4 regions of the Streptomyces sp. A01 genome follow, and region 2 is predicted to be linked to each of the others. Evidence: riboswitches for the same ligand, from Rfam matches in the RefSeq annotation. Region 2 holds a riboswitch; each other region holds the start of a gene.
What was found. A riboswitch is a leader RNA that binds a small molecule or an ion and turns the genes downstream of it on or off. The one in region 2 is predicted to bind cobalamin.
Positions count from the first base shown of each region.

Region 1: another riboswitch for cobalamin. It lies ahead of AC5P1B_RS20090 (energy-coupling factor ABC transporter permease); the one in region 2 lies ahead of AC5P1B_RS10800 (FecCD family ABC transporter permease).
Region 3: another riboswitch for cobalamin. It lies ahead of AC5P1B_RS24445 (cobalamin biosynthesis protein); the one in region 2 lies ahead of AC5P1B_RS10800 (FecCD family ABC transporter permease).
Region 4: another riboswitch for cobalamin. It lies ahead of AC5P1B_RS14900 (ribonucleoside-diphosphate reductase subunit alpha); the one in region 2 lies ahead of AC5P1B_RS10800 (FecCD family ABC transporter permease).

Region 1 is NZ_JBWLKN010000014.1:54,100-61,794, forward strand. Features, by position in the region: gene AC5P1B_RS20075 (class I SAM-dependent methyltransferase) at 1-171, opposite strand, end outside; gene AC5P1B_RS20080 (GNAT family N-acetyltransferase) at 282-1,142, shown strand; gene AC5P1B_RS20085 (TIGR03557 family F420-dependent LLM class oxidoreductase) at 1,281-2,255, opposite strand; cobalamin riboswitch at 2,524-2,711, shown strand; gene AC5P1B_RS20090 (energy-coupling factor ABC transporter permease) at 2,741-3,439, shown strand; gene AC5P1B_RS20095 (energy-coupling factor ABC transporter substrate-binding protein) at 3,436-3,891, shown strand; gene cbiQ (cobalt ECF transporter T component CbiQ) at 3,898-4,647, shown strand; gene AC5P1B_RS20105 (energy-coupling factor ABC transporter ATP-binding protein) at 4,644-5,498, shown strand; gene bglX (beta-glucosidase BglX) at 5,849-7,695, opposite strand, start outside.
Region 2 is NZ_JBWLKN010000006.1:293,653-301,347, reverse strand. Features, by position in the region: gene AC5P1B_RS10810 (ABC transporter substrate-binding protein) at 1-170, opposite strand, end outside; gene AC5P1B_RS10805 (ABC transporter ATP-binding protein) at 182-1,126, opposite strand; gene AC5P1B_RS10800 (FecCD family ABC transporter permease) at 1,126-2,154, opposite strand; cobalamin riboswitch at 2,338-2,480, opposite strand; gene AC5P1B_RS10795 (heme-binding beta-barrel domain-containing protein) at 2,598-3,161, opposite strand; gene AC5P1B_RS10790 (DsrE family protein) at 3,505-3,870, shown strand; gene AC5P1B_RS10785 (DUF3099 domain-containing protein) at 3,935-4,315, opposite strand; gene AC5P1B_RS10780 (DUF1416 domain-containing protein) at 4,513-4,800, opposite strand; gene AC5P1B_RS10775 (sulfurtransferase) at 4,872-5,711, opposite strand; gene AC5P1B_RS10770 (LmeA family phospholipid-binding protein) at 6,587-7,384, opposite strand; gene AC5P1B_RS10765 (hypothetical protein) at 7,453-7,695, opposite strand, start outside.
Region 3 is NZ_JBWLKN010000019.1:77,820-85,514, reverse strand. Features, by position in the region: gene AC5P1B_RS24455 (inorganic phosphate transporter) at 1-1,349, shown strand, start outside; gene AC5P1B_RS24450 (hypothetical protein) at 1,455-1,694, shown strand; cobalamin riboswitch at 2,098-2,293, shown strand; partial or broken gene AC5P1B_RS24445 (cobalamin biosynthesis protein) at 2,423-3,394, shown strand; gene AC5P1B_RS24440 (cobyric acid synthase) at 3,652-5,262, shown strand; gene AC5P1B_RS24435 (hypothetical protein) at 5,259-5,438, shown strand; gene AC5P1B_RS24430 (putative cobaltochelatase) at 5,435-7,693, shown strand; gene cobO (cob(I)yrinic acid a,c-diamide adenosyltransferase) at 7,693-7,695, shown strand, end outside.
Region 4 is NZ_JBWLKN010000009.1:184,434-192,128, forward strand. Features, by position in the region: gene AC5P1B_RS14880 (helix-turn-helix domain-containing protein) at 1-645, shown strand, start outside; gene AC5P1B_RS14885 (DUF397 domain-containing protein) at 656-841, shown strand; gene AC5P1B_RS14890 (DUF397 domain-containing protein) at 871-1,053, shown strand; gene AC5P1B_RS14895 (ribonucleotide-diphosphate reductase subunit beta) at 1,149-2,174, opposite strand; gene AC5P1B_RS14900 (ribonucleoside-diphosphate reductase subunit alpha) at 2,165-4,564, opposite strand; cobalamin riboswitch at 4,724-4,879, opposite strand; gene AC5P1B_RS14905 (Uma2 family endonuclease) at 5,138-5,722, shown strand; gene mctP (monocarboxylate uptake permease MctP) at 5,849-7,483, opposite strand; gene AC5P1B_RS14915 (DUF3311 domain-containing protein) at 7,480-7,695, opposite strand, start outside.

The DNA of each region.
Region 1 (7,695 bases), on a different contig from region 2:
TCCGCAGCCGATGTCGAGCACGTCGGCCGGGTGGGGCGGCATCCAGGCTGCAATCAGCCGCGCCCACGCGGCGCGGGTGGGGGCGGCCAGCAGGCCGTGGTCGGGCTCCGCGTCGAACGCGGGGGCCGCCGCGTCCCAGTAGTCGGCGATGGCCGTGAGTCGGTGATCCATGCCTGTGATGGTCGCGGCCACCTCTGACATCGCCCTCGCTCCGGCGTCGGCCGCGGCGCCCGCGTGGGTATTCGGGTGCGTGAGGGGCCGTCGTTGGGTGAAGCTGGGGCATGACCTGGACGACGACTGACGACATCGACGCTTTCCTCGCGACCGCGAGCGGCTTTCTGCACGCGCGGCCGGACGAACACACCCTGCTGCTGTCGATCACCGAGTCGCTGCGGACCCAGGGCGCGGGGCGGTACTCCGCCGCCGCTCCCTTCTACGGCTGGTGGCGCGGGGACGACGGAAAGGTCGGCGCCGCCTTCGTATGCACCCCTCCGCATCCGGTGCAGTTCTCGCCCATGTCACGCGAAGCGGCCGGGCAGCTCGTGGCGACCCTGGCGGCGGGGCCCCGTACGGTCGTGGGCTTCGGCGGGGAGCAGGTGACGGGTGAGGCCATCGCGGACGCGTGGTCGCGCAGGCACGGCTCGCGGCCGGAGGTCGCGGGGCGCCATCGGCTGTACCGGCTGGGGGAACTGGTTCCGCCGCGGCCCGCTCCGCCGGGCCGCGCGCGGGTCGCCGAGGACGGTGACCGTGCCCTGCTGCTCGACTGGTTCGAGGCGTACCTCGTGGACATCGGTGAGGACCCCGCGGACGCGTCACGGGCCTTGGAGGAACGGCTCAGCCACGGCGGCTGCACGCTCTGGGAGGTGGGCACGACGCCCGTGGCGATGGCGGGGGTGACACGCAGCAGCGCGGGGATGGTGCGCGTCGCCGGCGTCTACACGCCGCCGGACCAGCGGCGTCGCGGGTACGCGGCGGCCGTGACGGCAGCCGTGAGCAAGGCCGCCGTGGACGCGGGAGAGCGGACGGTGCTGCTGTTCGCCAACCTCGCCAACACCGCGACCAACGCGCTGTACCAGCGGCTCGGTTACCGCCCTGTCAGCGACCGGGTGCTGTTGACGCTCGCCCCGCAGCCCACCTCCTGAGCCGGTCCGGCGGGCGTTATCTCTGATCCTGGCGGGTCCAGGTGCTCCTGGCGGGTCCAAGTGCTCCTGGCGGGTCCAAGTGCTCCTGGCGGCGGCGCCAGTGGCTGCTGTGCGCCGCCGTATCGATGGCCGGCCAGGTCAGGCCACGGCGCGCGCCGTGAGCCGGCGCATCGGGCCGTCGAGTTCCCTCGCGTAGAAGTCGATGAAGCCGTCGGGGTCGGGGCCCGCGTTCTGCATCACCAGGTGGTCGAACCCGGCGTCCGCGAAACCGCGCGCCGTGTCCACGTACCGGGCGGGGTCGGGGCCGCAGGCGAACTTCTCCATGATGTCGTCCTGGGTCACCGTGGTGGTCGCGGCGTCGAAGTTGACCGGGTTGGGGAGTTCGCTCATGACCTTCCAGCCGGTGAGGGCCCACCGTGAGGTGTCCAGGGCGGCCTTCGCCGCCGTGTGCTCGTCAGCCGCCCACGCCATCGGGACCTCGGCGTAGCCCGGCCCGGTGCCGCCCGCCGCGCGGTAGCGCTCGACGATCTCCGGTTTGTCCTCGGTGGCGAACAGGCCGTCGCCGAGTTCGGCGGCGATGCGCGCGGACGGCGGGCCGCTGGCGGCCACAGCGATCGGTGGGGCCTCCTCGGGCAGGTCGAAGACCCGGGCGTCCTCCAGTCGCAGATACTTGCCGTCGTACGAGCGGTATCCGCCGCGCCACAGCAGGCGAATGATCTCCAGTGCCTCACGCAGCATCGCGTGGCGGGTGCCCACCCCGGGGAACTCGCGCCCGACGACGTGCTCGTTGAGCCGCTCACCGGAGCCGATGCCGAGCGTGAACCGGCCCTCCGAGACCAGCGCGAGCGTCGCCGCCGCCTGCGCGATGATCGCCGGGTGGTACCGGACGGTCGGACACGTCACGCCGGTCGCGAGGCCGATGCGCTCGGTGCGCTCCGCGATGGCGCCGAGGACGGTCCACACGAACGGCGAGTGGCCCTGGTTGTCCAGCCAGGGGTGATAGTGATCACTGACCTCGACGAAGTCGAAGCCGGCGTCCTCCGCTCGCTGTGCCTGCCGGACCAGCTCCGCCGGGCCGAACGCCTCGGCGGCCAGTTTGTAACCGATCTCCATGTGCCCTCACTCCCTGGCGGTTCCGCGTTCACCGGCTTCCCCGCGTCTCGCACCCCCCGGTGGTCCGTGTCCCCCACGGGTCCCGGCCGACGATGGCGTGCGAGCGCCCGCCGCCGGGCCGTCCTGTGGCTGTCGGCGTCGGGTGCCACACGAGCGGGGTGGATAAACCCTCCAGGCCCTGGACATGAGGCCGACCGACGGCGCCCTGAGGTGCGGAGGGGAACGCGATGAACGCGCGTGCGCGGGTTGTCGCAGGCTGGGGCGGCCGCTACTGTCTCAGGGCCTTGGTGCACGGGAAACCGGTGAAGAACCGGTGCGGCCCTCGCCACTGTGATCGGGAAGTCCAGTTCCATCCCTCGGGAGCCACTGGATCGCCAACAAGACGGCGATCTGGGAAGGCGGAGCTTGACGGCATGACCCGTAAGCCAGGAGACCGGCCAAGGCGCGTCGTCCATCCACGAGGTGCTGGAGAGGTCTCTTACGTCATGCACATCGCCGAGGGGTATCTGCCCCCGTTGCACGCGGTCGCCTGGGGCGTCGCGTCAGCTCCGTTCGTCGCCCACGGTGTCCGGGCACTCACCCGCGAGGTCAAGGCGCACCCCGAGAGCACCCTGCTGCTCGGTGCGGCCGGAGCCTTCACGTTCGTCCTCTCCGCGCTCAAGATCCCCTCAGTGACGGGGAGCTGCTCCCATCCCACGGGAACGGGACTCGGAGCGATCTTGTTCAGACCGCCGGTCATGGCGGTGCTCGGCACCATCACGCTGCTGTTCCAGGCGTTGCTGCTGGCGCACGGCGGCCTCACCACCCTGGGCGCCAACGCCTTCTCGATGGCCATCGTCGGGCCGTGGACCGGCTACGGGCTGTACTGGCTGCTGCGCCGGTTCGGCGCGCCCCTGATGGTCTGCGTGTTCTTCGGGGCCTTCGCCGCCGACCTCAGCACCTACTGCGTGACCAGCGTGCAGCTGGCGCTGGCCTTCCCGGACCCGAGCAGCGGCTTCCTGGGCGCGCTCGCCAAGTTCGGCGGCATCTTCGCCGTGACCCAGATCCCGCTGGCGGTCAGCGAGGGCCTGCTCACCGTGCTGGTGATGCGCCTCCTGACCCAGTCGAGCAAGGGCGAGCTGACCCGGCTCGGCGTGCTGCTGCCCGGCCGCAAGGGCCGCGACGAGAAGGCGGTGGCGGGATGAAGCGCGACACGAAGATCAACGCTCTGCTGCTGCTGATCGTGGCCGCACTGGCCGTGATGCCGCTCGTGCTCGGTCTCGGGGACGACAAGGAGGAGCCGTTCACCGGCGCCGACGCGCAGGCCGAGACGGCGATCATCGAGAACGAACCGGACTACGACCCGTGGTTCTCACCCCTGTACGAACCGCCGTCGGGCGAGATCGAGTCGGCATTGTTCGCCCTCCAGGCGGCGCTCGGCGCGGGCGTCCTCGCGTACTACTTCGGGCTGCGCAAGGGGCGCCGCCAAGGGGAGGCCCGCGCGGCGGCCGCAGGTACGGCGGAGGGGACGGCCGCCACGTCCGGCGAAGCCGAGCCCACGGACGAACGCCCAGGCACGACCGCGGACACGGACACAGGGGCGGACGCGGACGCGGGCGCGCCAGTGAGCGGCACTCCCGGCTCACCCCGGTCGTAGCCGCCGATGCTCCCCATCGACGCGGCGGCGCACAGCAGCCACTGGCGCCGCCGCCACCCCCTGGACAAGGCATGCCTGGGCCTGGGGCTGACCGTCCTGGCGATCTCACTGCCCCCGTGGCCGGGCGCCCCGCTGATCGCCGCGGTGACACTGACCGTGCTCATCGGCCCGGCCCGGGTCGTACCGCGGCAGCTGTGGCGGGCCTGGCGCATCCCGCTCGGCTTCTGTGTGACCGGCGCGGTCCCGCTGCTGTTCGAGGTGGGCGGTCCTGACGGTCTGGTCGCGCTCGCACCGAACGGGCCGGTCCTCGCGGGGCAGCTGCTGGCGCGCACCTCGGCGGCCTCGCTCGGCCTGCTGCTGTTCGCGTTCACGACGCCCGTCTCCGATGTGCTCCCCCGGCTGGTCCGGGCGGGCGTGCCGCCCGCCGTGGTCGACGTCGCGCTCGTGACGTACCGGATGAGTTTCCTGCTGCTGGACTCGATGGCGCAGATCCGGCAGGCGCAGGCGGCCCGGCTGGGCCTCACCACCACCAGCGCCCAGTGGCGGTCGCTGGCGGGGCTGGGGGCGACCGCGTTCGTCCGTGCCTTCGACCGCGCCGCCCGCCTCCAGTCGGGCCTCGCCGGGCGGGGGTACGACGGCACGCTGCGGGTGCTGGTCCCCGAGGCGAAGATCTCGCGTTCCTTCCTGGGGGCGACCGCCGCACTGCTGGCGGCCCTCACCGGCCTCACCCTCGTCACCGAAAGGTTCCTCCCATGACCTCGCAGCGGCCCGTCATCGAACTCGTACGGGCTGAGTACGCCTACGAGGACGGTCCGCCCGTGCTGAGCGGGGTGAGCTTCGCCGTGCGCGAGGGGCGGGCCGTGGCGCTGCTCGGCCGCAACGGCGGCGGCAAGACGACCATGCTGCGGCTCCTCAACGGCGGCCTGCGGTGCGCGGACGGCCAACTGCTGCTGGAGGGCGAGCCCGTCCGCTATGACCGCAAGGGCCTGACGCGGCTGCGCACCACGGTGCAGCTCGTCGTGCAGGACCCGGACGACCAGCTCTTCGCCGCCTCGGTCGCGCAGGACGTGTCGTTCGGCCCGATGAATCTGGGGCTGTCCGAGGAGGAGGTGCGCGGCCGTGTACGGGAGGCGCTGGACGCGCTCGACATCGCGGCGCTTGAGGACCGCCCGACCCACCTGCTCTCGTACGGGCAGCGCAAGCGCGCGGCGATAGCGGGGGCGGTCGCGATGCGCCCCCGGGTGCTGATCCTCGATGAGCCCACGGCGGGGCTCGACCCGCATGGTCAGGAGCGGCTGCTCGACGTCCTCGGCCGTCTCCAGGCCGCGGGCACGACCATCGTGATGGCCACCCACGACGTGGACCTCGCTCTGCGGTGGGCGGACGACGCGGCCGTCCTGACGCCGGAGGGCCTGCGTACGGGACCGGCGGCCGAGCTGCTCGCCGACCAGGACCTCCTCGACGCCGCCCGGCTCCGCAGGCCGTGGAGCGTGGCGGTCGCCGAGATGCTGCGCGCCCATGGGCTGCTCACGGAGCCGGGCTTCGCGCCCCGCACGCCGGAGGAGCTGACCCTGTGGTCCACGACGCTCCCCCGGCCCAGCGCCTAGGCCGGGTCCCGGCGGGTCATGCCAGGGAGGGGTGCCCATGTCCGTGCGTCGCACGCAGACTGCGGGTGCGTCGTGGCTGGTCGCGCAGTTCCCCGCGCCCCTGGCAGGGCATGCTCCTTCGCTGTGCCAGGGCTGCTCCTCTGGGCCTGGCGGCGAGGCTCCTTACGCGGCCCGATGCCGGGCACGCGTGATCCGCCGGGCACCCGCTAGCCAGGGCCGGACTCCGGGGCCTGGTGTCGCCGGGCGGCGGAGCCCGGGGCGGGGCTGGTCCGGGGCGGGCTGGTCCGGGGCGGGGTGCGGGTCTGGTGTCTGCCCGCGGCCCGTCCACCGGCAGGGCGATGGGCCCGGTGTCAGGTGATCCGCAGCAGGGTCTTGTCCTTGGCCGTCGAGTCGCGGCCCACGTAGATCTCGATGTCGCCCTTCTCCACCAGGAACCGGCCCTCGTGGTCGTTCGTCCAGAAGCCGAAGTCCTCGGCGCCCAGCCGGAAGCGCACGGTGCTGGCGGCACCGGCGCCGAGGGTGACCCTGCGGAAGCCGCGCAGTCTGCGCACCGGCTGAGCGATGCTCGCCACCGGGTCGTGCACGTAGAGCTGCACGACCTCGTCGCCCTCGCGGTCCCCGGTGTTGCGGACGGTGGCCGTCACCTCGACCGTCTTGCCGTCGCGCAGCGCTTCGGCCGCGATCCGGCCCGTGCTCAGCTGCGGACGGCCGACCTCGAAGGTGGTGTAGCTCAGACCGTGGCCGAACGGGAACTGCGGCCCGTGAGCCAGGTCGAGGTACTTGGAGGAGAACTTGTTGTCCTTGTCGTAGGGGCGGCCGGTGTTCTCGTGGTTGTAGTGGATGGGGATCTGCCCGACGGCCCGGGGGAACGACACGGGAAGCTTGCCGCCGGGGTTGACGGAGCCGAAGAGCACGTCCGCGATGGCGTTCCCAGCCTCGGTGCCCGGGTGCCACGCCTCCAGGACGGCGGGCGCGGCGCCCAGCCAGCCGCCGATGGTCAGCGGGCGGCCGTTGACAAGGACGACGGCGAAGGGCTTGCCCGTGTCCGCGATGGCCTTGATGAGCTCCGCCTGTGCGCCCGGCAGCCCGATCTCGCTGCGCGAGCCGGCCTCGCCGCTCAGCGCGGCGGGTTCACCGACGACGACCACCGTCACCTCAGCGGCCTTGGCCGCCGCGGCCGCCTCGGCGATGCCGCTGGTGTCGCCCCCTTCGGCGGCGACGCCCTTCGCGTACGTCACACGGGCCTTCGGCGCGGCCTTCCTGACCGCGTCGAGCACGGTGACCGCGGGGAACTTCCGCGCCCCTGGCCCGGCCCACGTCCCGAGCAGGTCGGTCGAGTCGCCGAACGGGCCGACGACGGCGACCGAGGACGCGGCACGGTCGAGGGGCAGCGTCTTCCGCTCGTTCTTCAGCAGCACCATGGACCGGCCTGCGACCGTGCGCGCCGCCGCGCGGGCCTCGCTGGTCGGCTCGGTGATCGCGGCGTCCTCGTCCACATAGGGGTGGTCGAAGAGCCCGAGCTGGAACTTGACGAGCAGGATGCGGGCCACCGCGTCGTCCAGCCGCTCCCGCGTGATCCGGCCGGACTTCAGGAGCTTCTTGCCGTGGTCGCGCAGGTGGGTGCTGACCATCTCCATGTCGACCCCGGCGCCCAGCGAGAGCCGGGCCGCGTCGGCGCCGTCGGCGGCGAACCCGTGCGTGATGAGTTCCTGGACGCCGGTCCAGTCGCTGATGACGAAGCCCCCGAAGTCCCATTCGTCCTTGAGCACGTCGGTCAGGAGGTACGAGTTGCCGTGGGCGGGGACGCCGCTGATCGTGTTGAACGACGCCATGACCGTGGCCACACCCGCGTCCAGCGCGGCCTTGAACGGCGGGAAGTAGAGGTTGCGCAGCCGCGCCTCGGAGACGTCCACGGCGTTGTAGTCGCGTCCGCCCTCGGCGCCTCCGTACGCGGCGAAGTGCTTGGCGCAGGCCGCGACCCGGTCCTTCCTGCCCAGGTCCTTGCCGTCGGCGCGGCCCTGGTGACCGGTGACCTTCGCGGCGGCGAACCGTGCCGTCAGATACGGGTCCTCGCCCGCGCCCTCGGCGATCCGGCCCCAGCGCGGCTCGTGGGTGACGTCCATCATGGGCGCGAACGTCCAGTGCACACCGTTGGAGCGCGCCTCGGCCGAGGCGACCTCGGCGTCCGAGGCGGCGG
Region 2 (7,695 bases):
GGGTCCTTGGTGACCTCCGCGCCGCAGCCGGAGACGGCGAGCGCGAGGGTGAGGGCGGCGGCGACCGCGGCGGTGCCCCGGAAACGGGGACGGACGCGGCCGCCGACACGGCTGCGGGTACGGCTGTGATCAAGGGCGCGGGGACGGGGCTGCGGACGGGGTGCGGGCACGGGGGACATCCTCATCGGGCGGGGCGGGCGAGCGGGACACGGTCTTCGGCGGGGTTCGCCGATGGCACGGGCGGCAGGCGGTCGAAGAGCAGCTGGACGGCGCCGGACTCGGGGTGCGCCACGCGGTGCGCGCGGACGTGGAACACCTCGGCGAGCAGCTCGGGGGTGAGCACGTCGTGCGGGGCGCCACCGGTCACGATGCGGCCGTGCGCGATGACGTACAGCAGGTCGCAGTGCACGGCGGCGAGGTTCAGATCGTGGAGGGCGGCGAGCACGGTCAACCCGGTCCCACCGGCCGCCCCGGTCGCGTCACCCCCGGCAGCCGGGGCGCCGTCCGCGCCGGTCTCCGGGCCGGGCGCCTGCCCGGCCTCGCTCTCCCGCTCGCCTTCCGGCGCGGCTGACGACTCACCGCGCATCAGGGCCAGCACCTCAAGCTGCTGGGCGATGTCCAGATGGTTGGTGGGCTCGTCGAGTACGAGGACCCGGGGGCGCTGCGCCAGCGCGCGGGCGATCAGCACCCGCTGCTTCTCGCCGCCGGACAGGGTCAGGAAGCCGCGCGCCGCCAGGTGGGTGGCGCCGACCCGGGCCAGCGCCACCGCGCACGCCCGCTCGTCACCCGCCGTGGCCCGCCCGGCGGCCCGCTGGTGCGGCAGCCGCCCCATCGCGACGACCTCGGCGACGGTGAAGTCGAACTCGCTCGACGACTCCTGCGGCAGCGCCGCCAGCCGCCGCGCGCCCTCGCGCGGGCTCATCGCGTGGACGTCGTCCCCGTCCAGCAGCACCGCCCCGGCGCTGGGCCGCAGCGCCCGGTACACGCAGCGCAGCAGGGTGGACTTGCCGCTGCCGTTGGGCCCCACCAGCCCGACGACCTGGCCGCTGCCGACCCGCAGGGTGGCCTCGGACACCAGCCGGGCCCCCGCGATATCGACGCTGACGTCCTCGATGTCGATCCGCATCACGCGCCTCCGAAGGTGTAGCCACGGCGCCGCATCAGCAGCACGAAACAGGGGACGCCGATGACGGCGGTGATGACGCCGACCGGCAGCTCCACGGGGGCGAGCAGCACCCGGGAGAGGATGTCCACCCACACCAGCAGCACGGCGCCGAGCAGCGGGGCGACAGCGAGGACCCGGCGGTGGTCGGCGCCCACCAGCATCCGGGCGAAGTGCGGCACCATCAGGCCGACGAAGCCGATGGCGCCGCTGACAGCGACGACCGCACCGGTCACGGCGGCGGTGACCAGGAACAGCTCGTGGCGCAGCCGCCGCGCGTCCACGCCGAGGGCGGCGGCGGTCTCGTCGCCCATCGCGAGGGCGTTGAGGCGGCGCGCCGACCACGTCAGATGCGCGAGCCCGGCCAGCACGGCGACGGCCGCGATCGGCACCGACTCCCAGCTGGCGCCGCCGAGGCTGCCGAGCAGCCACATCATCGCGGAGCGCGCGGCCTCCGCGCGTTCGGCGCTGAAGACCATGAGGGTGGTGATGGCGGAGAACCCGTAGTACATGGCGGTGCCGGTGAGGACGAGCCGCAGTGGGGTGAGGCCCTGCGGGGTGCGCGCCGCCACGTACACGAGGACCATCGCGGCGAGCGCGGAGACGAAGGCGGCGGCGGACAGCGCCCACACGCCGAGCCCGCTCAGCGCGCCGAACAGCAGGACGCCGTTGGCGCCGACCGCGGCGCCCGAGGAGATGCCGAGCACGAACGGGTCGGCGAGGGCGTTGCGGACCATGGCCTGCACGGCGACGCCGATCGCCGAGAGCCCGGCGCCGACCACGGCGGCGAGTACGACGCGCGGGAAGCGCAGCTCCCAGACGATGGTGTACGGGGCGACCTCGTCGGGCGCGATGGCGCCGCCGGTCATCCCGGCCTTGAGGAAGCGCAGGACCTCGCCCCAGGTCAGCCCGGCCGATCCGAAGGCCACCCCGCACACCAGCGAGATGGGCAGCGCGATGACGAGGGCGGCGACGAGGGGCAGCAGCGGCAGCCGTCGCGGTGGCGCCGGGCTGTCGGGCGCGGCGTGCCGCGCGGCGGGAACGGTGTGGGCGGCATCCTCGGTCGTGGTCGCCACGGGCGGGTCCACCTTCGCCTCGGGCCGCGACCGGAATGGATAAGGAGCGACTCGGGCGCGGAGCGCCGTCAGCGTCCCCTCGCAGTCCACGGCGAGTTGTACAGGAGTCACGCCGCCACGGGTGATCGGGCTCGCGGCACCCCGTCAGCAGGGCTCCGTCCACCGTTGCGGGTCAGCGCCGGATTCTCACCGGACTTCCCCCGCGGGGCGCGTATGCGTATGCGGTTGTGTGACGTCGTGGCACGGCGGCGTCCGCTGGGCCACACGACGGCTGGCGCGCAGACGTGCGGGACGCCTGCTTGGTGCTGTAGGACCTTACTGCTGCGGGTCCACTTGCCGTGGGTCTGCTTGCCGTGGGTCTACTTGAAGAAGGCGATGCCGTCGTCGGGCAGGTCCTTGAGGTCCTTGGCCCACTCGCTCGGGTCGACGACCTTCTTCAGGTGCGCCGACATGTACGGGCGGAGTGCCACGTCGGGGGTGGCCTTCTCGCCGACCCACATCAGGTCGCTTTTGACGTATCCGTACAGCCGCTTGCCACCGGTGTAGGGGCCCGCGTTCGCGGTGCGCGCCACGGCGTCGGTGACCAGGTCGATCTGCGGCTTCTTGTCGGCGAGCTCGCCGTACCAGATTTCGATCACGCCCTGGTCGCGGATCATCACGACCTCGACCTTGCGGTCCTTGTCGATGCGCCAGTAGCCGGACTCGGACTCCAGCGGGCGGACCTTCCTGCCCTCGGCGTCCAGCTCCCAGGTGTGCGAGACGTATTCCAGGAAGTCGCGGCCGTCGTGGGTGAAGGTCGCCTCCTGCCCGAAGTTGCACTTCTCGGCACCTGGGAAGTCGTAGACACCCGCGCCTTCCCAGTTGCCGAGGAGGAAGACGAGGGGGACGAGGTCCGGGTGGAGGTCGGACGGGATCTCGATCATGGGCTCAGGCGATCTGTAGAGAGGGTGGGAAGGACGCGCGCCACGCCTCCGCGCTGGGCGCGGACGACGCGGGAACGGCTGGCCGGACGGGCCCGGGGGACCGTCAGCGCTGGCCTTGGTACAGCTTGAAGAGGGTCAGCCCCGCGAAGGCGGCGATGAGCACGGCCATGAGGGCCAGCAGCAGGGAGAAAACTGTCTCAAGCACGAGCGCGCTCCTCGGACGGAGTGTGGTGTAACGGACCGGCCCCGAGTCTAGTCCGCGCCGGGGTGGGAGGCGCTGTGAGGTCCGCCGCCCCGGCGGGTGGCCACGCACCGTCCGGCGGGCGCCGCTTACAGTGAGGGCATGGCGAAGAAGCTCGTGATCAAGGTGACGGCGGGCGCTGACGCGCCCGAGCGGTGCTCGCAGGCGTTCACGGTGGCGGCGGTGGCCGTCGCCAGCGGCGTCGAGGTCTCGCTGTGGCTGACCGGGGAGTCGTCCTGGTACGCGCTGCCCGGCCGGGCAGCGGAGTTCGAGCTGCCGCACGCGGCGCCCCTGCCGGAGCTGATCGACGGCATCCTGGCCGGTGGCGGGGCGATCACCGTGTGCACGCAGTGCGCGGCACGGCGCGATATCGACGAACAGGACCTGATCAAGGGCATGCGGATCGCGGGGGCGCAGGTCTTCGTGAGCGAGATCATGCCGGAGGGCGTCCAGGCGCTCGTCTACTGATCTCTCGTCTGCTGATCCACTGAGCCGTCCTGGGCGAGGCCCTCCGCTACGGGTGGTGCTCGCCCTACGGGTGGTGCTTGCCGTCCAGCTCGTCCCACCAGGAGTCGGAGAGCGCGTCGCCGGTCCGGGTGCCGGGGTCGGCGCGCCCGTCGTGGTCGGCGCCGGAGCCGGGCTGCCGCGGGGCTTCCGGCCACGATTCAGCGCCCGTACCGGAGGCGGCACCCGGTCCCGGACCTGGCCCTGGAGGCGGCTCGTCCCACCATCGGTCGTCCGGGCCCTTGCGGTTGGCGACGATGGCGGCGAACGGCGGGATCACCATGGCGACCACGCACATCCCGACCGCGACGGGAATCGACCACAGGCGTACGACCGACCACGCCATGACGAAGAGCGTCAAACAGACACCCATCATGACGAAGTAGCCGTGACGCCGCCGCGCGTACATGACTCCAGCGTACGACTGGAAGCCGGGCCCGCACCCCGCCCGTACCGCCCCGTGCGGTGCTTCTTCCCCGCCCGCACCCGGCCGAGGCGTGGGGGTGCGGGCGCTGCCGCCCGCGTCGTGGGCGGCACAGAGGGCCGCATCCCAGTCTTCAGGCGTCCAACCCCTGGGATGCGGCCCTCAAGCCGCGCAGTCAGCCGTCAGACGGCGATGGCGACCTCCGCCAGGCCGCCCTGCTGGGCGACGACGGTGCGGTCAGCGGTCGCGCCGGGAACGAGCGCGCGCAGCGTCCAGGTGCCCTCGGCGGCGTAGAAGCGGAACTGCCCGGTCGCCGAGGTGGGGACCTCGGCGGTGAACTCGCCGCTGCTGTCGAGGAGCCGCACGTAGCCGCTGACCGGCTCACCGTCGCGGGTCAACGAACCCTGGATGGTCGTCTCACCGGGCTTGATGGTCGCCGCGTCGGGGCCACCGGCCTTTGCTCCACACATAGGAGTCCGTCCTTACGTCAGGGGAGGAAGAAGAGGGGGAGGAGAGGGGAGGCAGGAGGAGCCGCCCTGGGTCAGGCGTTGGCGCCGAGCTCGATCGGCACGCCGACCAGCGAGCCGTACTCGGTCCAGGAGCCGTCGTAGTTCTTGACGTTGGACTGGCCGAGCAGCTCGTGCAGCACGAACCAGGTGTGAGCGGAGCGCTCACCGATGCGGCAGTAGGCGATGGTGTCCTTCGACAGGTCCACGCCCTCGCCCTCGTACAGGGCCTTCAGTTCCTCGTCCGACTTGAAGGTGCCGTCGTCGTTGGCCGACTTCGACCACGGGATGTTGCGCGCGCTCGGGATGTGACCCGGACGCTGCGACTGCTCCTGCGGGAGGTGGGCCGGGGCGAGCAGCTTGCCGCTGAACTCGTCGGGGGAGCGCACGTCGACCAGGTTCAGCTTGCCGATCGCGGCGACGGCGTCGTCGCGGAAGGCGCGGATGGACGCGTCCTGCTGCTTGGCCTTGTAGTCGGTGGCCGGACGGCTCGGGACCTCGGCGACCAGGTCGCGCGAGTCCAGCTCCCACTTCTTGCGGCCGCCGTCGAGGAGCTTGACGTCCTGGTGGCCGTAGAGCTTGAAGTACCAGTAGGCGTACGAGGCGAACCAGTTGTTGTTGCCGCCGTACAGCACGACCGTGTCGTCGTTGGCGATCCCCTTGGCCGACAGCAGCTTCTCGAACCCGGCCTGGTCCACGAAGTCACGGCGCACCGGGTCCTGGAGGTCCTTCTTCCAGTCGATCCGGATGGCGTTCTTGATGTGGTTCTTCTCGTAGGCCGACGTGTCCTCGTCAACCTCGACGATGACCGTCTTCGGGTCGTCGATGTGGGCCTGGACCCAATCGGCGTCCACCAGGACGTCGCTGCGGCTCATGCTGTTCTCCTCCGGGGCAGATGCGGATGGTGCACGGTTACGCGGATGGCGCGCCGGCATGCGGCGAGGGCGGGAGAGCGCACGCCGCTGCACGGCGGGTGGGGCGCGGGACCCGGGAAACGGGCCGGGGGGAGCTGGGGCCGGCGGAATGGCGCTCGGCGTGTCCCCTCAGACAGGGCCCCGTCAGACGGGGCGACAGAGCATGGCGGCGACGCGGCACAGGTCTACTGCCCGCCGCTTCGTGAGGTCCGCCTGTCGCTTCATGCGTCCGATCGTAAGGACGCCGGGCGGGTGTGTCACCGGTGTGTCAAATACTGAGACGCAATTGTCTGAAATGCGGGACGGTTGAGGGGCGTACGAGTCGCGCGCCCCGGTCCCGGCGGGCTCACGAGGCTCTGGCATCTGCCCTGCGGACAGAGCCGTCTCATGAACCGGACACCGGCGTCCGGGCGACTCGGCGTCGCCCGGTCGAGGCGGTCCTGTTTCCGGGCCGTGAGGGCCGGCCCGACCCCTGTGTCCTCAAGCGCCGGACGGGCTGGTTTTTCGTGGTGGCGGCGCTGTGGTTGCCATGGGGCGGTTCTCGTGTCCTCAAGCGCCGGACCGGCTGGATTCTTCAGCCCGTCCAGGGGGCATGCGGGCCCGGCATCGGCGCCGCGTACGGGGGGCTTCCGGGCCGTCAGGCCCAGGGAAAAGCCCTGACCAAGCGCAGCGGTGTGCCCCGTCAGGGGCGCGGGGAACTGCGCGACCAGCCACGACGCGCCCGCAGTCCGCGACGCACGGGCAGGGGCACCCCCCACCACCAGCAGCAGCACGACCCGCCGGACACCGCCTGGCACTGGCCAGGAACCACCGCGCCGGCCCAGCGGGGCGTGCGCTCAGCCGGTCAGTTCGACGTTCGTGCCACTGGCCTTGATGTCGATGCCGTCCTTCGTCGTCTCGATCGTGTCCAGCCGCAGCCCGGTCGGCAGGCCGTCCACCTCGCGGTCGATGTCCGTCCGCTCCCGGACCTTGTCCTCCCAGCCGGGCAGGGTCCCGCCGGGAATCTTCTCCGCGCGCATCCGGATCGTGTCGCCGTTCACGACGGTCACCGTGCTGTACGCGCTGATCTTGAGGCCGAGCAGTCCGCCGGTGATCTTCACCCGGCTCTTGCCCTCGGAGTCCTTGCCCGCGTAGCCGACCGTGATGCCGTGACCCGCGGCCCGGGAGAGGTCCGCGTAGGTGATGTGGGCGTCGCCTATGGCGCGCTCGGCGGTGGCGCTGGAGAAGTTGTTGGACGCCTTGACGTGCTGCATCTTCGCGGTCATCTCGCTGATGCGGATGGACCGGCCGTCCTCGCCGCTGGTCATCCCGTCGAAGGTGACCTCGATCTCGTCGAACTCCTTGCTCGCCACCTGGGTCAGAAAGGGGAAGCCCTTGATCGAGACGTCGGGAGTGCCGGTGAGCTGCTCCTTGCTCTGGATCTTCTTGGCCGCCTCGGACTCCACGAAGTTGACCGCCAGCCGGTCGGCGGCCACGAACAGCCCGCCGAGGATCACCAGGATGATCAGCGTGACCCATAGCCCACGCCCTCTCCTGCGTCTCGGCTGCCGTCGTGCGCCGTGCCCCGGCGCGTAGGACGCGCCCGTCCCACCGGCCATGTTCGCCGCGTTCGTGGTGTGCGCCGCGTCCGACATGCTCGTCCCCCATGCTCTCGGTCAGGTCCCTGCCAGTGGCTGCGAGCCTAACCGCAAGCGTGTCCCGTTCAGGAGATCGCTCGACCGATCAGGTACACGGCGGGCGCCGCTGCCGCCAGCGGCAGCGCCACCCCGGCCGTCATGTGCACGAACCGCGACGGGTAGTCGTAGCTCGCCACACGCAGCCCGACCAGCACGCACACCGCCGCGGCGAGGGCGAGCAGCGCACCGGACGTCCCGAGCCCCGTGGCCTGCCCCGCGGCGGCCCCGGCGCCTCCGGCGGCGGCCAGCGCCACCACCACCGACACGGC
Region 3 (7,695 bases), on a different contig from region 2:
TCACGCTTCTCATCGGGATCGTGATCGTCACGGCCTTGGTGTTCGATTTCACGAACGGCTTCCACGACACGGCCAATGCCATGGCCACCACCATTTCCACCGGGGCGCTGCGGCCCAAGACCGCAGTGGCCATGTCGGCGGTGCTCAATCTGGTGGGCGCGTTCTTGTCCGTGGAGGTCGCCAAGACCATTTCCGGAGGAATCATCGATGAGAACTCCGGTATCCAACCTGAAGTGATCTTCGCGGGCCTCGTCGGAGCCATCGTCTGGAATCTCCTGACGTGGCTGGCCGGGCTCCCGTCCAGTTCCTCCCACGCCCTCTTCGGCGGTCTGATCGGCGCGACAGTGGTCTCCGTCGGCATGGACGGCGTCAACGGCGACGCGGTCGTCATGAAGGTCCTCATCCCCGCGGTGGCCGCACCGCTGGTGGCGGGCATCGCCGCCCTGGCCGCGACCCGGCTCACGTACCGGCTCGCCCGCAACCGCGACTCCCAGGACACCGCCAAGGGCTACCGCGCCGGGCAGATCGCCTCGGCCGCCCTGGTCTCCCTCGCGCACGGCACCAACGACGCGCAGAAGACGATGGGCGTCATCACCCTGGCCCTGGTCACCGGCGGCGTCGTCGCACCCGCCTCCGACCCGCCGCTGTGGGTCATCGTCTCGGCCGGTATCGCCATCGCGCTCGGCACCTATCTCGGCGGCTGGCGCATCATCCGCACCATGGGCAAGGGCCTCACCGACATCCAGCCGCCGCAGGGCTTCGCCGCCCAGACCGGCGCCGCGACCGTGATCCTGGCCTCCTCGCACATCGGTTTCGCACTCTCCACCACCCAGGTCTGCTCCGGCTCCGTGATGGGCTCGGGTCTCGGCCGCAAGGGCGGCGTGGTGCGCTGGTCCACCGCCGGGCGGATGGTGCTCGCCTGGGGCCTGACGCTGCCCGCGGCCGGGCTGGTCGCCGGTGCTGCCGCGCTGCTCGCCGAACGTGGCGACTGGGGCGTGGCCACGGTCGCCGTGCTGGCCCTCCTCGCCTGCGGCGCCATCTGGGCCGCTTCCCGCCGCAAGCCCGTGGACCACACCAACGTCAACGAGGCCGAGATCGTCGGTGGCGTCCCGGCCGCAGCGGCCGCCGAGGCCGCGGACGGCACGAAGGACGCCGCCGAGCCGGTGGGCGTGGTCACCGCCGCCCTGCAGAGCGTCGCACCGCCGCCCGCCGGGCCCATCGCCCAGCGGTCCGCCTCCGAGCAGGAGTCCGGCGCGCCGTCGGCAGCGGAGTCGGCCACCGTGCCCGAGCCCGAGCCCGCCGCTTCGGTACCCGCCCCCGCCCCGGCCCCGGCACGGGCCTCCGTCTGACCTCTCGTCCGGGCGCCGCTTCCATCGGCGCCCGGACCTCCGCGCGGCCCGTACGGTGCGCGGCCCCCGTAGCGCCACACCCCAAGGAAGCAAGGAAACATCGCCATGAGCATCGACTGGGCAGCACTCGGTGAGGTCTTCGGTGTCAGCCTCGTGGTGACCGTCGCCATGGTGGGCGTCTTCACGCTCGGCATCGTCGGCACCTCGCACAAGCCGACCCGCCAGCAGGACGGCACGGCGGTCGCCACCACCAGCCCCAGCGGGCTGGCGCGCTCCGGCGCGTACGCGTGCTTCGCGCTGTGCGCGGCTGTGGTCTCGTACGGGATCTACCTGATCGTCGCCTAGCCCGCGCCCCTTCGGCCCCTTCGGCCCCTTCGGCCCTCTCGGCACGGAAACCTCTGGCCCGCCGCCCGCGACGCGCCCGCACAGCGCGCCCGGGGCGGCGGGCTTCCCCGTTCCCGCGGACGCCCTTCCCGCTCCCGGAGGACGAACCAGGCAGCGGCGGACGGGGCAGGCGGACGCGCGCCCGGAGGGGGCCTGGACGCCGACCACCGCCGCCGCCTCACCGCCGCCCCACCGCCACCGCGGCACCACCGCCGTCGCACCGCCCTCGCCGTGGGGCTCGCGACGCCGTGGGGCTCGCGACCGCGGTACGCGCCCCGATCGGACGCCGGGCGCGAGCCGGTGGTACGGCCGCCCGCGTGGGCGCCCCGCGCTACCCCGTCGCAGGTCAACCGCAAGTTGACGGCTCTTCGTGAGCCGTGGTGGACTGCCGGGGCCAAACGGCGACAGCAGAGGAAGCCGGTGTGAATCCGGCGCGGTCCCGCCACTGTCACCGGGGAGCGCTCCCCCAGCGTGTGGTCACGGCTCGGTCCCCGAGCTGGAAGGCCCGGGTGCGGCGCCGATCCGGGGAGCCAGGAGACTCTCGCCGCCGATCACGTCGAGCCAGGGCGCGGACCCTGAGTGAGGACACATCGCCATGGTCGGCTGTCACAGAACGCCCTGCGCCGCGCACGTTCCCCCACCTCCGCCATGTCCCCTCCCCCTTCGAGGCGCGACGGCGAGCTGACCCGATGCGTGCTCCTCAGTTTCCGTACGCGCGCGATCCGTACGGGCCTCTTCCCTACGCGTACGGCGCCGCCCTCGGCTATCTCTGCGACCTCGCCGTGGGCGACCCGCCCCGCGCGCACCCGGTGGCCGCCTTCGGGCGCGCGGCGGGCGCCGTGGAACGACGGCTGTGGCGTGACGACCGGGGACGTGGGGCGCTGCACACGGCGATCTGTGCCGGAGGCGTCACCCTGGCCGCCGTCGCGCTGTCCCGCACTGTGCGGCGCTCCGCTCTGGCCGATACGGCGCTGACCGCCGCCGCCACCTGGGCCGTGCTCGGGGGGACGTCGCTGGGTCGCGAGGCGCGCGTCATCGGCGCCGCGCTCGCCGCCGGGGACCTCGCCGCCGCGAGGGCGGCGCTGCCGGGGCTGTGCGGGCGTGACCCGCAGGCGCTGGACGGGCAGCAGATCGCGCGGGCGGTCGTGGAGTCGGTCGCCGAGAACACCTCGGACGCCGTGGTCGGCGCCCTGGTGTGGGGCGCTGTCGGGGGCGTGCCCGGACTGGTGGGCTTCCGGGCGGTGAACACGCTGGACGCGATGGTCGGTCACAAGTCGCCCCGCTACCTGCGGTTCGGCTGGGCCTCGGCCCGGCTCGACGACGTCGCGGGCTGGCCGGGCGCGCGCCTCACCGCCGTGCTGGCGGCGCTCGCCGGGCCCGACCGGCGCGGGGCGTGGCGCGTGGCGCGCCGGGACGCGGCGAAGCACCCGAGCCCCAACGCGGGTCCGGTCGAGGCGGCCTTCGCCGGTGCCCTGGGTGTCCGGCTCGGCGGCATCCTCGCCTACGCGGGCCGCGTGGAGCACCGGCCGGTGCTCGGCGCGGAGAACCGGCCGGTGGAGACGGCCGACATCGAACGGGCGGTACGGCTCTCGCGCCGGGTGAGCACCCTCGCGCTGACGGCCGCTGTCGCCGGGCGCGTGGGATACGGCATGGTCCGGCGCGGGTTCGCCGCCTCCCTTGCGGGGCAGCCCGGAAGGTGCGGCGCCGGGTGGCGGCGGGCGGCATTCGGCCTGGCGCTGGCGGGAAGCCTGCTGGCGGCCAAGCCGATGGCTTCTCCGGCGCCGCCCCGTACCGCGGGCACCGACGCCGGCGGTGACGGCAGGGGCACCAGAGGCGCCAGCGCCGACCACGGCAAGGACGAGACCAAGGGCAGGACCAAGGGCGAACGGCCCGGCGTGAGCAAGGCCAAGGGGGGCGCATGAGTGACGCTGGGCGCGTGGGTGGCGGGCTGCTGGTCGCCGGTACCACCTCGGACGCGGGCAAGAGCGTGGTCACCGCGGGCATCTGCCGCTGGCTGGCCCGTAAGGGCGTCAAGGTCGCGCCGTTCAAGGCGCAGAACATGTCGCTCAACTCCTTCGTCACCCGCGAAGGCGCGGAGATCGGGCGGGCGCAGGCCATGCAGGCCGCGGCCGCCCGCGTGGAGCCGACCGCGCTGATGAACCCGGTGCTGCTCAAGCCCGGTGGCGACCGCACCAGCCAGGTGGTGCTGCTCGGCAAGGCGGTCGGCGAGTTCACCGCGCGCGGCTACTTCGAGCGGGAGGACGGCCGGGAACCGGGTCCGGGCCGGGCTCAGGGACGGGACGGAGTCCGGCCGCGGGGCCGGGAGGCGTTGCTGTCCACGGTCACGGACTGCCTGGCCGAGCTGCGCCGTACGCACGACGCGGTGATCTGCGAGGGCGCGGGAAGCCCCGCCGAGATCAATCTGCGGCGCACCGACATCGTCAACATGGGGCTCGCGCGCGCCGCCCGGCTGCCGGTCGTGGTGGTCGGCGACATCGACCGCGGCGGCGTCTTCGCCTCCTTCTTCGGCACGACCGCCCTGCTCTCAGCGGCGGACCAGGCGCTGATCTCGGGCTATCTCGTGAACAAGTTCCGCGGCGATGTGAGCCTGCTGGAGCCGGGCCTCGACATGCTGCGTGAGCTGACGGGTCGGCCCACGCTGGGCGTGCTGCCGTTCGCGCACGGCCTCGGGATCGACGAGGAGGACGGGCTGCGGGTCTCGATGCGCGGCGCCGTCAGGGAATCGGTCGTGGCACCGCCGCACGGCGCCGACGTGCTGCGGGTGGCGGTCACCGCCGTCCCGTTGATGTCGAACTTCACCGATGTGGACGCGCTGGCGGCCGAACCCGGCGTCGTCGTCCGGTTCGTGGACCGCCCCGAGGAGCTGGCCGACGCCGACCTGGTGGTGGTCCCCGGCACGCGCGGCACGGTGCGCGCGCTGGCGTGGCTGCGGGAGCGCGGTCTCGCCGACGCCCTCGCGCGCCGGGCCGCCGAGGGCCGTCCCGTGCTCGGCATCTGCGGGGGCTATCAGCTCCTCGGCGAACGCGTCGATGACCAGGTCGAGTCGAAGGCCGGGACGGTGCGGGGGCTTGGGCTGCTGCCGGTGCGGGTGCGGTTCGCCGTGGACAAGACTCTGGCGCGGCCGGTCGGCACGGCGCTCGGCGAGACGGTGGAGGGATACGAGATCCACCACGGCGTCGCCGAGGTGACGGGCGGCGACGAGCCGTTCATGCGCGACGGCCAGGGCCGGGCGCTGGACGGCTGCCGGGTGGGCGCCGTGTGGGGCACACACTGGCACGGCTCGCTGGAGAGCGACGGTTTCCGGCGCGCGTTCCTGCGCCGGGTGGCCGCCGCCGCGGGGCGGGCGTTCGTGCCCGCGCCCGACACCTCCTTCGGTGTGCTGCGCGAAGAACAGCTCGACCGGCTCGGCGACCTGATCGAGGAACACGCCGACACCAGCGCGCTCCTGCGGCTGATCGAGGAGGGCCCGCCCGCCGGGCTGCCCTTCGTACCGCCTGGGGCGCCATGACCACCGTACGGAACAGCCCCGCCGAGCCGGGGACGACAGCGACAGCTCCGCCCGCTGACCGTGGCGGAGCGCACCACCCGCGCGTGCGCGGGGCCATCGGCACCCACGTACCGCAGCTGCCGGGCAACGCCCCGGGAGCCGGACGCAAGCCACTCGAAGGAGTGATCACGGCGTGAACACCCCCTACCCCTTCACCGCGATTGTCGGCATGGACAGTCTGCGGCTGGCGCTGCTCCTCAACGCCGTCTCACCAGCGGTCGGCGGCGTGCTCGTGCGCGGCGAGAAGGGGACAGCGAAGTCGACGGCGGTGCGGGCGCTGTCGGCACTGCTGCCCGAGCTCGACGTCGTCGCCGGATGCCGGTTCTCCTGCGACCCCTCCGCGCCGGACGCGCGGTGCCCCGACGGGCCGCACGAGCCGGGCGGCGGCACCGCCCGGCCGGCCCGCATGGTGGAGCTGCCCGTCGGCGCCTCCGAGGACCGGCTCGTCGGCGCGCTCGACATCGAACGGGCGCTCGCCGAGGGGGTGAAGGCCTTCGAACCAGGGCTGCTCGCGGACGCGCACCGGGGAATCCTGTACGTGGACGAGGTCAACCTCCTCCACGACCACCTCATCGACGTGCTGCTCGACGCCGCGGCCATGGGCGCCTCCTACGTGGAACGCGAGGGCGTCTCCGTACGGCACGCGGCGCGCTTCCTGCTGGTGGGCACCATGAACCCCGAAGAGGGCGAGCTGCGGCCGCAGTTGCTCGACCGGTTCGGCCTCACCGTGGAGGTCGCCGCCTCCCGGGAGACCGATGAGCGGGTGGAGGTCGTACGGCGCAGGCTCGCGTACGACGAGGACCCCGGCACGTTCGCCGCGCGCTGGGCCGACGACGAGGGCGCGCTGCGTGAGCGCGTCGCCGTGGCCCGCGCGCTGCTGCCCCGAGTGCGGCTCGGCGACGGCGCGCTGCGGCAGATCGCCGCCGTGTGCGCGGCGTTCGAGGTCGACGGGATGCGCGCGGACATCGTGACGGCGCGTACGGCGACGGCACTCGCCGCCTGGGCCGGGCGCACGGAGGTGCGCACCGAGGACGTACGGCAGGCGGCGCTCCTCTCGCTGCCGCACCGGCGCCGCCGTAACCCCTTCGACGCGCCCGGCCTGGACGAGGACAAGCTCGACGACATCCTCAACGAGCACGAGCCGGACCCCTCCGACGACGACCCGGACCCGGACGGGCCCGGCGGCGGTGAGCCACCGAAGGACGGCCCGCACGACGGACCGCAGGACGGCTCGGACGGCCACGAGGCGGACCCGGGGACGGACCCGGGCGGCCCGGCGACGGAACCCGGCCTTCCGCACCAGCGCGGCAGCGAGGACGAGCAGCCGCAGCCCGCGCCGGAAGCCGGGCCCGGCGACGCGGCGCGGCCGCAGGAAGAGGCCGACGGCGGCCAGGGCCCGGAGAGCGGCGCGGGCGACGCGCCGGAGCGCGGCGCGGTGAGCGCGTCGGCCCCGTTCGCCGCCCGGATGCTCGATGTTCCGGGGCTCGGCGAGGGCGCGGCAGGGCGGCGCTCCCGGGCCCGCACCACGCACGGCAGGACCACGGGTGCGCGGCGGCCGCAGGGCGCGCTGAAGAAGCTGCACCTGGCAGCGACGGTGCAGGCCGCCGCCCCGCATCAGCGGGCCCGTGGCCGCTCGGGCACAGGGCTGGTCGTGCGGCGTGACGATCTGCGGGAGGCGGTACGCGAGGGGCGCGAGGGCAACCTGGTGCTGTTCGTGGTGGACGCCTCCGGCTCGATGGCCGCCCGGCAGCGGATGAGCGCCGTCAAGGGCGCCGTGCTGTCCCTGCTGCTCGACGCGTACCAGCGGCGCGACAAGGTCGGCATGATCACCTTCCGGGGCAAGGACGCCGAGCAGGTGCTGCCGCCGACCTCCTCGGTCGACGCGGCGGCCGCCCGGCTTGAGCGGCTGCCCACCGGCGGTCGCACACCGCTCGCGGCCGGGCTGCTCAAGGCCCGCGACGTGCTGCGGGTCGAGCGGATGCGGGACCCCTCGCGCAGGCCGCTGGTGATCGTGGTGACGGACGGCCGGGCCACCGGCGGGCCGCAGCCGGTCGCCGGTGCCGCCCGTGCGGCGCGGCTGCTGGCGAGCGAGGGCACGGCTTCCGTGGTCGTCGACTGCGAGTCGGGGATGGTACGGCTCGGCCTCGCCGTCGAGCTCGCCCGCGAACTGCGGGGCCCCGCGGTGACCCTGGACGAGCTGCGCGCTGACAGCGTGACCGCGCTGGTACGCGGCGCGCGGCAGGCGCAAGGCGGGCGCGGCGGCGGGCAGGGAGCGCGCGACGTACGGGAGACAGGCGGCGGCGCACGCGGGGCGCGCGGCACGCGAGGACCCCAGGGCGCACCTGGCGCACGGGGCGCACGGCAGACGACCGACACGGAAAGGGCCGCGTAATG
Region 4 (7,695 bases), on a different contig from region 2:
ACGGGCAAGGGGTGGTGGTCGGAGTACCGGAAGGTCATTCCTGTTGAGGCTCTTGATTTGGCGGAGTTGGAGAGCTCCGTCGTGGGCTACAAGTCCTTCCAATGGGTTCACGTGCCCGGTCTGCTCCAGACGCCGGAGTACATGCGGGCTCTGTTCAGCAGCGGAGAGCGGGAGGCGGCGCCCGAGACGGTGGACACGTACGTCGAGTTCCGGCAGAGGCGACAGCACATTCTGACGGGAGAATCCCCACCGGCCTTCCACGCGGTCATCCATGAGGCCGCACTTCACATGCAGTTCGTGGGTGTCGAGGTCATGCGGCGACAGATCGAACACCTTGCTGAGATGGCGCGTCTACCGCATGTACGTATTCAGATCCTGCCGTTCGAGGCACACGCCTACCCGGCTCACTTCGGCACGCCCTTCGTCCTCTTCGAGGCCGTCGTACGCGAGCTGAACACGGTCTACGTGGAGCACCCCGTCTCGTCGCCGTTCGCCAGCGACCAGTCTCAGCTCGCCCAGTTCTCGGAGGCTTTCGACCTCCTGAGCAAGGTGGCCTTGGAGCCGATTGACCTCGGAGACGAACCCGAGTTCCATGTGCGGAAGGATTCCCTTGGACTCATTCAGCACCTGCTGTACGCCTTGTGAAAGGGACGTGATGTCAGAGCTCCGGTGGCGGAAGTCAAGCTTCAGCGGAAGCAGTGGCGGCGGCGAATGCGTCGAGGTGGCGCTCGGCTGCGACGGCCTGATTCACATACGTGAGAGTGACGCGCCGGACGCCGTCGTTGTCGTGCCCCGTACCGCTCTCGGGTCTCTTCTGCGGCGTATCAAGGCCGAAAGCTGAACCTTAGGACGCTCCTTGGAGGAATCTGTATGCCAGGTTCCAGGTGGCGGAAGTCAAGCTTCAGCGGAAGCGGGCAAGACGACTGCGTAGAGGTGGCCGCTGGTCCCGACGGACTAATCCGTATCCGGGAGAGTGCCGCCCCTGACGCCGTCGTCGTCGTGCCCCGGGCGGCCCTGCGCGTCTTCCTCAAGGCGATCAAGGCTGGAGGGTGACCGGTTTCCCACCACCGCCCACAAAGCTGGGCGGCCGCCCCCGGTAACCACCGGGGCCGACCGCCCAGCCAGCGAAGACGAGAACCAGGGACGGCCTAGAACTCGTCGTCGAACGACACCGAGCCCTCGACCGCCACCTGGTACGCGGAGGCGCGGCGCTCGAAGAAGTTCGTCAGTTCCTGGACGTTCTGGAGTTCCATGAAGGAGAACGGGTTCTCCGAGCCGTACCTGGCCGGCATGCCCAGGCGGCGCAGGCGCTGGTCGGCGACGCACTGGAGGTACTCGCGCATGGACTCGGTGTTCATGCCGGGCAGGCCCTCGCCGCACAGGTCGCGGGCGAACTGGAGCTCGGCCTCGACGGCTTCCTCCAGCATCGCGGTGACCTCGCGGGCCATCTCGTCGTCGAAGAGGTCGGGCTCCTCCTGGCGGACCGTGTCGACCACCGAGAACGCGAACTCCATGTGCATGGACTCGTCGCGGAAGACCCAGTTGGTGCCGGTCGCCAGGCCGTGCAGCAGGCCGCGCGAGCGGAACCAGTACACGTAGGCGAAGGCGCCGTAGAAGAACAGGCCCTCGATGCAGGCGGCGAAGCAGATCAGGTTGAGCAGGAAGCGGCGCCGGTCGGAACGCGTCTGGAGTGAGTCCAGCTTCTCGACCTCGTTGATCCACTTGAAGCAGAACTGCGCCTTCTCACGGATGGAGGGAATGTTCTCCACCGCGTCGAAGGCCGCCACCCGGTCCTCCGGGTCGGGGAGGTAGGTGTCGAGCAGCGTCAGATAGAACTGGACGTGCACGGCCTCCTCGAAGAGCTGCCGCGACAGGTACAGCCGCGCCTCGGGCGAGTTGATGTGCTTGTAGAGGGTGAGGACCAGGTTGTTCGCGACGATCGAGTCGCCCGTCGCGAAGAACGCGACCAGTCGGCCGATCATGTGCTGCTCACCGGCGGAGAGCTTGGCCAGGTCGGTCACGTCGGAGTGGAGATCGACCTCCTCCACGGTCCACGTGTTCTTGATCGCGTCGCGGTAGCGGTCGTAGAACTCCGGGTACCGCATGGGGCGCAGCGTCAGTTCGAAGCCCGGGTCGAGAAGGTTCTTGGACTGGGTCGGGGCCGTCACTGGCATGCCTCGCAGGATTCGGGGTTTTCAAGGGAGCAGGCGATGGCGTCGTCATCGGGCGCCATCTGCGCCGGTACGGGAACGGGAGCGGCGGCCTCCGTGCCCCGTGCCGACTGGGCGATGCGCGTCGCCGGGCGTGAGCGCAGGTAGTACGTCGTCTTGATGCCGCGCTTCCAGGCGTACGCGTACATCGAGCTGAGCTTGCCGATGGTGGGCGACGCCAGGAAGAGGTTGAGCGACTGGCTCTGGTCGAGGTACGGGGTGCGGTCGGCGGCCATGTCGATCAGGGCGCGCTGGGGGATCTCCCAGGCGGTCCGGTACAGGTCGCGGACCTCCTTCGGCACCCAGGTGAAGTCCTGGATCGAGCCGTTGGCCTCGCGCAGCGCCTCACGGGTCTGCGCGTCCCACACGCCGAGCTTCTTCAGCTCCTCCACCAGGTACGCGTTGACCTGGAGGAATTCACCGCTCAGCGTCTCGCGCTTGAAGAGGTTGGAGACCTGCGGCTCGATGCACTCGTACACACCGGCGATGGAGGCGATGGTCGCCGTCGGAGCGATGGCCAGCAGGAGGGAGTTGCGCATGCCGGTCTTCGCGATGCGGGCGCGCAGCGCGTCCCAGCGCTCGGCCCACCGCGGCTCGGCGCTCGGGTAGTGGTCCGGGTGCAGCACGCCGCGCGCGGTGCGGGTCGCCGACCAGGCCGGGTGGGGGCCGTGCCGTTCGGCGAGGGTGGCGGACGCCTCGTACGCGGCGAGCATGATGCGCTCGGAGATCCGCGTGGACAGCGCCTTCGCCTCGGGCGAGTCGAAGGGGAGCCGCAGCCGGAAGAAGACGTCCTGGAGGCCCATCAGGCCCAGGCCGACCGGGCGCCAGCGGGCGTTGGAGGTGCCCGCCTGCTCGGTCGGGTAGAAGTTGATGTCCACGACGCGGTCGAGGAAGGTGACGGCGGTACGGACCGTCGCGTCAAGCCGCTCCCAGTCCATCGCGCCGTCGTCGCCGAGGTGCGCCGCCAGGTTGACCGAGCCGAGGTTGCAGACGGCGGTCTCGCCGTCGTCGGTGACCTCAAGGATCTCGGTGCACAGGTTCGAGGAGTGGACGACCTTGCCGGGCTCGGCGGTCTGGTTCGCGGTGCGGTTGGCGGCGTCCTTGAAGGTCATCCAGCCGTTGCCGGTCTGCGCGAGGGTACGCATCATCCGCGCGTACAGCGTCCGCGCCGGGATGGTCTTGATGGCGCGGCCGTCGGCCTCGGCGGCGCGGTAGGCGGCGTCGAACTCGTCGCCCCACAGGTCCACCAGCTCGGGCGTGTCGACGGGGGAGAACAGCGACCAGTCGGCGTCCGCCTCGACGCGGCGCATGAACTCGTCCGGAATCCAGTGCGCGAGGTTGAGGTTGTGCGTGCGGCGGGCCTCCTCGCCGGTGTTGTCCCGCAGCTCCAGGAACTCCTCGATGTCCGCGTGCCAGGTCTCCAGGTAGACGCAGGCGGCGCCCTTGCGGCGGCCGCCCTGGTTGACGGCGGCGACGGAGGCGTCAAGGGTGCGCAGGAATGGCACGATGCCGTTGGAGTGACCGTTGGTGCCGCGGATGAGCGAACCACGGGCGCGGATGCGCGAGTACGAGAGGCCGATGCCGCCCGCGTGCTTCGACAGCCGTGCGACCTGGTGGTAGCGGTCGTAGATCGAGTCCAGCTCGTCCAGCGGGGAGTCCAGCAGGTAGCAGGACGACATCTGGGGGTGCCGGGTGCCGGAGTTGAACAGCGTGGGGGAGCTGGGCAGGTACGACAGTGAGCTGGTGAGCCGGTACAGCTCCTCGACGTCGGCCAGGGCCTGCTCGGTCAGGTCCTCGGCCAGCCCGCAGGCGACGCGCAGCAGGAAGTGCTGCGGGGTCTCGATGACCTGCCGGGTGATCGGGTGGCGCAGCAGGTAGCGACTGTGCAGGGTGCGCAGCCCGAAGTAGCCGAAGCGGTCGTCGGCGCCGTCGGCGACCGTCTTGTCGAGCAGCGTGTCCAGCCGCGCCTCATGGGCCCGTACGAAGGCAGCCGTCTCATCGGCGATCAGACCTTCCCGGTGCCCCGTCTCGACGGAGGAGGAGAATGAGACGGCGCCCTGCCCGGCGGCCTCATCGGCGATCGCGCGCGTCAGCAGCCGAGCGGCGAGCCGCGAGTACTGCGGCTCCTCGGAGATCAGTCCGGCCGCCGCCTCGGTGGCGAGCGACCGCAACTCCGCCTCGTCGGAACCGGCGTGCCGGCCGCGCAGCGCCGCGGCGGCGACCTTCCCGGGGTCGGTGGCGGGCAGATCGGCGGTGAGGTCGGTCAGGACGCGCAGCAACGCGGTCCCGGCCCCTTCGGCCGCTGACTCTGAGACGGACTGGCGTGAAACCGGGTCCGCTGGCGCGATGGTCACGTGTGGCTCTCCCTCGCTCGGCAAGGGGCCAGGCGGGACGGAGCGACGGGCGCGTACGGGCGTGTCTCAGCCCTCGGCAGGGCACGCCTCGCAGCGTCCATCGGCCCAACCCGCGAGGCCCAGACGTATGTGACGCCCAGTGCCGGGTAACGTGTCCCGGTCGTGGGCGTACCGTCGGCAGGTCCTCGGACTCACGGTGCGCAAAACAGCACACATACACCGTTGCGGGACAGTTCCGGATTTGCACCGGATTCCCCTGCGGCGACAGCGAGCACGAGCATACATCTTGTGTCGGCCGCCGCGCCCACCCCCACATGTTGTGTCGTACCGTCAGCTTCCCCGTACGGATGTGCTAATGGGACGACTCGCGCCGGTGCCCGCCGGGCCCGTATTCAGGGGCTGGGGCGGCCCTGACGCACCCGGTCTGTTTGGTGGTCTGCCACAACGCCGGGCGTGTCGGCCCGGCCCGAGAGGGCGGGAGGGGCAGCCGGTGACGCGGCCGCGACGGCCGGGGCCCCTCCGCTATCGTCGTGATGACGTCCCCTGCTCCGTCCGGACAGCAGAAGGAGCTCCATGACCGCGCTCGCCGACCGGCCGCACATGCTCACCGAGCACTTCGAGGAGGCCGCCCGGATACTCGCCCGCTCGGAGGAGAGCGCGCGGCTGGAGTTCATCGACGGGAAGCTCAGGAGCAAGCCCATGCCGGACGGGGATCACGGACGGATCATCGAGTGGCTGACCCGTGTCTGTATGCAGGCACGCCCCGAGCTGTGGCTCTACCCGGATCAGGGCCTGAAGGCGCAGGCGTACCGGAAGGGCAGGGCCCGGCCGGGTGGCACGCTCGCTCCCAGTGGCGCTTTCGTCGGCCAGGGGGAGTGGGCCGATCCGGCCTCGGTCCTGATGGCCGTCGAGATCACCTCGTACGACTCGGACACCGACCAGCGCGACCGGGTGGAGAAGCCTCGCGCCTATGCGGAGACCGGCATTCCGCTGTATCTGCTGATCGACCGTGACACCTGCGAGGTGACGGTCTTCAGCGAGCCCGACGGCGCGCGGTACGAGAGCGTACGCATCGTGCCCTTCGGCAAGGTGGTCGATCTGCCGGAGCCGGTGGGCATCAGCCTGGACACCGAGCCGCTGAAGAACTGGGTGCACTGATGACGAGGCAGTGGGTGGCCCGCTTCCACGCGGCGTGAGCCGCTGGCGGGAGGCCCCCGGACGCGCCGCCGCCCCTCCCGGTCCCCGTGGGGCGGAAGGGGCGGCGGCGTCGTGTCAGCCGGCTGCTCAGTGGCCGGCGGGGGCGCCCACCGTGGCCGGGGGCAGCTCCCTCTCGACGCCGGGGTCGCCCGCGTCGGCCGTGTAGTCGCCGGGCTTGGTCTCGTCCACGCCTTCGGGCGCGTTCATGGCCCGCAGCACGAAGGTCATGACGACCGTGACGACGACGTTGAGCACGAACGCGGTGAGCCCGATGTAGCCGATCTCCCCGATGCCGGGGATCTCCTTCTGGCTGCCGCCGAAGTGCTTCTGGCTCGGGCTGGCCACGCCGTACGCCGCCAGCGTGCCGTACAGCATGCCGACCGCCCACCCGGCGAGCAGCGCCCAGCGGTGGAACCAGCGGGTGAACAGGCCGCCCACCAGCGACGGCATGGTCTGGAGAATCCAGATGCCGCCCAGCAGCTGGAAGTTGATCGCCACGGTCTTGTCCATGGTGAGGACGAAGGCCAGCGCGCCGACCTTCACCAGCAGGGACACCATCTTGGAGACCTTCGTCTCCTGCGCGGGCGTCGCGTCCGGTTTGATGAAGTCCTTGTAGATATTGCGGGTGAACAAATTCGCCGCGGCGATGGACATGATGGCCGCCGGGACCAGCGCGCCGATTCCGATGGCGGCGAAGGCGACCCCCGCGAACCAGTCCGGGAACATGTTCTCGAACAGCTGCGGGATCGCCAGCTGGCCGTTCTCCACCTTCACACCGGCGGCGATCGCCATGAAACCGAGCAGCGCCAGCAGCCCCAGCATCAGCGAATACAGCGGCAGAATCGTGGTGTTGCGGCGGATCACCTCGCGGCTGCGGCTGGAGAGCGTCGCGGTGATGGAATGGGGATACATGAACAGCGCGAGCGCCGAGCCCAGGGCGAGCGTCGCGTACGCCCACTGACTGTTGTCGCCGCTCACCAGCTCGCCGCGGGGCTTTCCGGTGGCCTCATCGGGTGTGGAGAACGCCGCGCCCGCCTTCGCGAAGACGTCGTCGAAGCCACCCAGTTTGATCGGGATGTAGATGATCGCCACGAGGATGACGAGGTAGATCAGACCGTCCTTGACGAAGGCGATCAGCGCGGGCGCGCGCAGCCCGGAGGAATAGGTGTACGCGGCGAGCACGCCGAAGGCGATCAGCAGCGGCAGGTCCTTGATGAACCAGTTGGTGTCCTCGCCACCGCCGACGCCCATGACGTCGAGAACCGCCTGGATGCCGACCAGTTGCAGCGCGATATACGGCATCGTCGCCAGGATGCCGGTGAGGGCGACCGCCAGTGACAGGCCCTTCGAGCCGAACCGGCCGCGGACGAAGTCCGAGGTCGTGACGTAGCCGTGCTTGTGCGACACCGACCACAGCCGGGGCAGGAAGGTGAAGATGAGCGGGTAGACCAGAATGGTATACGGCACCGCGAAGAAGCCGGAGGCGCCCATCGCGTAGATGGCCGCGGGCACTGCGACGAAGGTATACGCCGTGTACAGGTCGCCGCCCAGCAGGAACCAGGTGACCCAGGTGCCGAAACTGCGCCCGCCCAGGCCCCATTCGTCGAGGCTTTCGGCCTGCTCGGCCTTGCGCCAGCGTGCGGCGAGGAAACCCATGACCGTGACGGCCAGGAAGAAGAAGATGAAGACGGCGAGTGCGACGCCGTTCACTCCGTCATTCACCGCGACCCACCCGCTTCCGCCTTGCGGGCCCGCTGCTCACGGCGGATCAGGACGAAGGCGACCATCGTAAGACCGGCCGAGATGAACACCCAGAGCATCTGGTACCAGTAGAAGAACGGAATGCCGATCAGCGTGGGATCGACCTTCGCGTACGAATCGACCCACAGCATGGCGATAAACGGCGCTATCAGGCACAGGCCGACCACGACGCG